2 regions of the Brevibacterium sp. HMSC063G07 genome follow, and region 2 is predicted to be linked to the other one. Evidence: riboswitches for the same ligand, from Rfam matches in the RefSeq annotation. Region 2 holds a riboswitch; the other holds the start of a gene.
What was found. A riboswitch is a leader RNA that binds a small molecule or an ion and turns the genes downstream of it on or off. The one in region 2 is predicted to bind thiamine pyrophosphate.
Positions count from the first base shown of each region.

Region 1: it holds a riboswitch for thiamine pyrophosphate, as region 2 does, so the genes downstream of both, HMPREF2757_RS09550 (ECF transporter S component) here and thiM (hydroxyethylthiazole kinase) in region 2, are expected to answer to the same signal.

Region 1 is NZ_KV802363.1:197,330-200,709, forward strand. It holds gene HMPREF2757_RS09540 (ABC transporter ATP-binding protein) at 1-106, opposite strand, end outside; gene HMPREF2757_RS09545 (ECF transporter S component) at 103-795, opposite strand; gene HMPREF2757_RS09550 (ECF transporter S component) at 810-1,514, opposite strand; TPP riboswitch at 1,540-1,665, opposite strand; gene HMPREF2757_RS09555 (AbgT family transporter) at 1,829-3,376, shown strand.
Region 2 is NZ_KV802360.1:99,634-103,013, reverse strand. It holds gene guaB (IMP dehydrogenase) at 1-621, shown strand, start outside; TPP riboswitch at 813-906, shown strand; gene thiM (hydroxyethylthiazole kinase) at 894-1,751, shown strand; gene thiE (thiamine phosphate synthase) at 1,748-2,446, shown strand; gene thiD (bifunctional hydroxymethylpyrimidine kinase/phosphomethylpyrimidine kinase) at 2,443-3,342, shown strand.

The DNA.
Region 1 (3,380 bases), on a different contig from region 2:
TTTCAAGGTCGAGGTCGGAAACGGCCGGTTCGGCTCGGCCGGAGTGGTACCAGGTGAACCCGCGGGCGGACACTGCCGCGGGTCGGGATGACGAGGTGGTGGTCACGAATCTGCGGGACTTTCGCTTTCTGAGGGGCTCCCCCGGTGACCCGCACCTTCGGGTGAGGAGGCGGCGTGAGGTGGGCGGCGCCTCGGGCGCGGGTCGGTGCCGGATGCGAATCCGGTCAGCACTCCGGTCCGGCGGATGGCGCGGTAGACGAACCAGCCGCCCAGACCGGCGAATACGGGGCCTGAGACCAGGGCGCAGGCGGCGAAGACCAGCTGCCATTCGAAGGCCCAGCCGGCGTTCCAGAAGATGTTGTCGGTGATGGACACCGAAATGGCCGGTGCGAGGCCTGCGAGTACGGAAATGCCGAGGGTGTAGCGGCGGTAGCGGGTCAGGGCGAAGACGAGTTCGGTCATGATGCCCTGGCACAGGCCGGTGAACAGGATGACCGGACCGAAGACCGAACCCAGGAGGGCTTCGGTTGCTGCAGCGATGAGTTCGCACACGATTGCGGCGCCGGGTTTGCGGATGATGAGTGCCCCCACGGGCCCGGCCAGCAGGTAGAGGCCGCCGACCAGGCCCGTGGTGGGTGGGAACACGAGGTTGAACGGGACGTCGATGATGGGCCGCAGGGACGTCCACGCGAAGTACACGGCACCGAGTGCCACGGCGAGTACTGCCGCGACGATGATGTCAACGGTGCGCCATTTCAGGCTGCGTGTGGGCGTGGTGTGTGCGGTGTGGGTCATCGGGGTCTTTCAGTTCATGTGCGGTTGGGGGTTGTGTGCTGGCGGGGTGTGGTTGTCGTCCGCCCGGAGGCGAAGGCTGACAGTGCGCCGGTGGGCACGATTGCCTTCCACAGCAGCCATGCACCCAACCCGGAAATGATAATGCTGGATGCGATTCCGCAGACGGCGTAGACGACCTTGAATGTCATAGCCCATTCGGCGTAGTACATGACGATTTCGCCGACCACCAGTGCGATGCCTGCGCCGAGGCCGGACAGGAGCATGACGGGCAGGTTCCATTTGCGGTAGAGGACGGCGAGGAACACGATTTCGGCGCCGGCGCCCTGCAGGAGGCCGGAGATGATGGCGGTTGCACCGAAGTGGGAGCCCAGCACGGCTTCGACGGCTGCGGCGAGTGTTTCGGCGATGAGGGCGGCGCCGGGTTTGCGGACGATGATTCCTGCGAGTGGGCCTGCGAGCACCCAGATGCCGCCGAACAGGCCGACCAGCGGTGGGAATGCGACGGTCCAGAGTTCGAAAACGCCCCATATGGCGGCGACACCCCAAAAGATGACGCCGACGGCTACTGCGATGACGACGGTGACGATGATGTCGACGGTCCGCCAGGGCAGGCTGGTTTTTGTCTGCGTGCTCTGTGGGTTTTTCGTCTGTGCTGACGAGGTGGTTGGGTTGTGTGGGTTGGTTTGGTGTCCGGTATGGACACGGTTGTTGTGTGTCATGAGTCCTCCTCAAGGCAAGGAGGGGTCAAGAGTGTGCTCGACTTCCTTCGCCGGTGCTAACCGGGCAGGTTCGAGGGTCTGCGGCATCGCACTCTCAGCGCCCTTGTTCGGATCTCTACGTTTGATCCGAGGCGCTCCCCTGTCGTACGGCCGATACCTTAGCAAGGACAGTGCGCTGGCGCACGGGATTGGCTGGGGTGAACGGCGGCATAGGGAGGCTTCAACTGAACGGAAAGAATATTTCAGTTCATTAGCAGCAGGCCAACGGCTCCGGTAGGCTTTCCGCAATCCGTCCGCCAAAGCGAAGGAATACGATGTCGTCATCAGCACAGACAGACACCGGTAAGCAACGCGGCACTTGGCTTGTCAATCTACTGACTGGGATCGAGCGGGCCGGCAACAAACTGCCCCACCCCTTCTGGCTCTTCGCCGGGCTTGCGGTCATCACCCTTCTGCTGAGCGCCCTTCTTTCGAAGCTGGGAGTCAGCGCGGTTTCACCGGCCGACAACAAGGAAGTCGCCGTCGTCAACCTGCTCAGCCCTGACGGCATCAACAAGATGATCACGGAAGCCGTGCCGAACTTCACCGGCTTCCCTCCCCTTGGCCTGATCATCATTGTGATGCTCGGAGTGGCAGTCGCAGAACAGTCCGGCCTGATCTCCGCTTCCATCCGCGGCGTGGTCGCCAGGGTCTCGCCGAAGTGGCTGACATTCGTTCTTGCCCTCGCCGGGGTCACTGGTTCGGTCGCCTCCGATGCTGTCTACGTCGTGCTCATTCCGCTTGGCGCCGTCACGTTTAAGACAGCGGGACGTTCACCTGTGCTGGGCGCGGTTGTGGCATTCGGGTCGTGCAGTGCCGGCTTCAACGCTTCGCTGCTCGTCACCGCCACTGACGCAATTCTGGCTGGGCTTTCCACCAGTGCCGCTCAGCTGATCGACGAATCCGTCACCGTTTCGCCCGTCGCCAACTATTTCTTCTCAATAGCTTCTGCGATCGTCCTTGCTCTGATCGTCACACTGGTCACTGAGCTGCTGCTGGTTCGAACCACAAAGGACATGATCGATGACGAGCCTGACGAAGAGGCTGCCTCAGCTGATGAGTTCCGTCTTAGCCCGGCTGAGAAGCGCGGAGTCATCCTGGCCTTCATCGTCGGCTTCGTCTTCCTCGCGCTCTACCTTGCCGCCCTCCTGTGGCCGAATTCCATTTTCCAAGGGGAGGAGGGAGTCCTCGACAGTCCGCTGCTGAGCGCCATCGTTGTGCCTATCGCGCTGATGTTCGCGGTTGTTGGTGTGGTCTACGGTCTTGTGACTCGTTCCATCACCAAAGCGCAGGACATTCCGGAGATGATGGGCAAGGGACTTCTTTCCCTGGCGCCCGTCATGGTTCTGTTCTTTGCGGCGGCGCAGTTCGTGGCCTATTTCAAATGGTCGAATATTGGGCCGATCATTGCGATCAAGGCGTCTGAACTTCTGCAGCAAGCACAGATGCCGACCCTGGTGATGTTCGCCGGGCTGGTGCTTCTGGTGGCGCTGCTGAATCTGCTGATCACAAGCGGATCCGCGCAGTACGCGCTGATGGCCCCGGTTATCGTCCCCATGTTTATGCTGTTGGACGTGTCGCCCGAAGTCACTCAGATGCTGTTCCGCATCGGCGATTCGCCGACCAATATCATCAGCCCCATGAGCCCGTACTTCGCCTTGGCGCTCGGCTATGTACAGCAGTACTATTCGCGCGCCCGGATCGGCACTCTGCTTTCTCTGACCTTGCCGCTGTCTGTGGCGATGCTCGTGGGCTGGTTTGCCTTCTTCGCCCTCTGGTATGCCCTCGGCCTGCCGCTGGGCCCCGGTGTGCCGGTTCGCTGATCTT
Region 2 (3,380 bases):
GCGCTCATCGACGCCGGGGCTGACGCCATCAAGGTGGGTGTGGGCCCGGGCTCCATCTGCACCACGCGCATTGTCGCCGGTGTGGGTGTCCCGCAGGTCACCGCAATCAACCTGGCCTACCAGGCTGCCCGCGAAGCCGGTGTGCCGGTCATCGGCGATGGCGGTCTGCAGTATTCGGGCGACATCGGCAAGGCTCTTGTCGCCGGTGCCGATTCGGTCATGCTCGGTTCGCTGCTGGCAGGCTGTGAGGAAAGCCCCGGCGAGCTCATCCTGGTCAACGGCAAGCAGTACAAGGCATACCGCGGTATGGGCTCACTTGGGGCTATGGCTCCGCGCAAAGGACGCTCCTACTCTAAAGACCGCTACTTCCAGGCCGATGTCGTCACCGACACCGACCTTGTGCCCGAAGGCATTGAGGGCCGTGTTTCCTACCGCGGTCCGCTGCGTCAGGTGGCCTACCAGCTGACCGGCGGCCTGCGTCAGACCATGTTCTACGTGGGCGCCCGCTCGATTCCGGAACTGAAGGCCAAGGGCCAGTTCGTGCGCCTGACCACTGCGGGTCTGAAGGAAAGCCACCCTCACGACATTCAGATCACCCAGGAAGCCCCCAACTACCACTGATCCGCCGCAGCCGATCCGGCTGTCTGTGATCGTCTTCTGTGCGCCCGTGCCTCTGGCCGGGCGCACAGCTGTCTGCTCACGAGGCGGAGGTCGCGGCTGTCGGGCCTACTGCGCTGGTGTGCGGTGCAGGACGGGGCCTGCGTCGTGGGCTTGCACCGTCGATCTGTGTCATGGGCGGGTGCTAGGGTGAGCAAAGTGACACGGGGTGCCGCGAAGCAGCGGCTGAGATTAACCCGTTGAACCTGTGTGGTTAGGACCAGCGAAGGGATGTCATGGAACTCAAAGACTATGCGGGCGCACTGCTTGAAACTCTGCGGCAGCGCACGCCGCTCGTGCAGTGCATTGTGAACACGGTCGTTCAGCAGTTCGCCGCAAATGTGCTCTTGGCGTCAGGTGCCAGCCCCGCCATGATCGACCACGAAGCCGACGCTGCAGACTTCGCCGAAATCGCCGACGGTCTGCTCATCAACTTCGGCACACCAACATCGCACCAGTACTTGTCAGCTGACGGTGCCATCGACACTTTCGCTCAGTCCGGCAAACCGTGGGTGCTCGACCCCGTGGGCTTTGGGATTTCCGGGCACCGCACCTCCAGGATTATGCGCGCTCTGAACAGCGGCCCGGCCATTGTGCGCGGCAATGCCTCCGAAATCATCGGCCTGGCCCAGCAGTCCGGCAGCGCCCGCGGAACCGACTCAACGCACTCCGTCGACGACGCCCTGGCAGCAGCGGCAAGCCTCGCCCAGGCCGGCATTGTCGCCGCCGTTTCTGGGGAGTCTGACGCCATTGTGTTCGCCGACGATTCCGCAACCCACACCGTGACGATCACAGGCGGCAGTCCCTATATGCCCAGCGTCATCGGCACCGGGTGCTCGCTCGGAGCACTCGCTGCCGCCTACGCCGCGACAGCTGCCCACACCCGGCAGACACAGGACCTCAGCCCCCGGGTGAGAACAGGCATGGCCGCGGCAGCAGCGCACCTGCACTTCACCTCGGCCGCCCAGGCAGCGCACACACAAGCCAGCGGACCCGGAACATTCGCCGCGCACTTCCTCGATGGCCTGCACGCCGTGGGGCCAGATGACCTAGCCCGAATTGAGACCGCGTGGACAACGGGAGGAACCGCATGAGCGCACCACTGGACCGCCTGTCCGACTACCGCACCGACCTCTACCTGGTCACTGACACCGCCATGGCCGAAAGCGCCGGGCGCACGGTGGCCGAGACCGTCGCCCAGGCAGTTGCCGGGGGAGTGGGCATCGTGCAGGTGCGCGATAAGCACATTGACGATGCAGGCTTCGAAAAGCTCACCCTGAGCGTGCTCGATGCCGTTGAGCGCGCACGCGCTGAGCACAGCATCAAAACTGACGTCCCCGTCTTCGTCAATGACCGCGTCGATGTCGCAGCCCGCCTTCTGGAGCGCGGCAGAAAAGTCCACGTGCACGTGGGTCAAGGCGACATGTCGGCAGACGATGTGCGCCAGCGCATCGGTGCGGAACCGCTGCTGGGTGTTTCAGCCCAGGAGCCCGAACACTTTGCGCGCGCTCGAAGCCAGAACGTCGATCTGGTCGGCATCGGGCCGGTGTACGCCACCCAGACCAAAGAGACCGGACGCAGTGCCATCGGCCCGGAAGGTTTCCGCGACCGCGCCGGAAAAGCGGGCCTGCCCGCATTTGCCATCGGCGGGATCAAAGACCACAACGCCGCAGCGCTGCGCGGTACGGGTGCCGCGGGAATCTGCGTTGTGTCAGCCATCATGACCGCACCAAACCCGGCCGGAGCAGCCCGGGACATTCTGGCGGCCTACACAGGAGAAAGATCATGACCGCAGCAGGCCATCGTCCTCCCGTCGCCGTCACCATCGCCGGCACCGACCCTTCCGGCGGTGCGGGAATTCAGGCCGACCTCAAAACTTTCACCGCCCGCGGCGCATACGGAGCCAGCATCATCACGGCCCTCGTCGCACAGAACACCCACGGAGTCAGCCGCATCTACGAGATCGACCACGACTTCGTAATCGACCAGTTCAATTCGGTCGTTGATGACATCCATGTTGACGCGAGCAAATCCGGCATGCTCGGCACACCGGAACTCGTGCAGACCACGGCAGACTATGCGTCGGCCGGCAGACTGGGCTTTTTGGTGGTCGACCCCGTCATGGTCGCAACCTCCGGCCACCGACTGCTGGCAGAGAGCGCAATCGAAGCGGTGCGCACCGCTTTGCTGCCACACGCCGGTCTCATCACTCCCAACCTGCCTGAAGCAGCACTCCTGCTGGGCGATGACGAACCCGAAGCCGGCACTCCCGCACAGATGCGCGAACAGGCTGCCCGCCTGCTGAAAATGGGGCCGAAAGCCGTGCTTCTCAAAGGCGGGCACGCAGCAGACTCCATCGTCACAGACATCCTTGCGGTTGCCGAAGGCGACGACATCGCGTGGCGCGAATTCAGCCACCCGCGCGTCTTTTCGGCCAACACCCACGGCACCGGCTGCACGCTTTCGGCGGCCATAGCCGCAGAGGTCGCCCACCGCAGGCACGTCCTGGAGGCTGCGGGAGAAGACCCTGCGGGCGCTTCGAGCGGGGAGGCGCTGGGAGATGCCGTCGGTGCGGCACTTGACTACCTGGCCCGCGCCATCGGCAGCGCAGCCGACTGGCAGCTGTCGCTGAACTCCGACGGTGCCCACGGGCCGGTCGACCACATTGTCGACATCACCCGCTGAGCGCAGAGCACTGAACGCTGCAGCAGTGTCCGCACAGT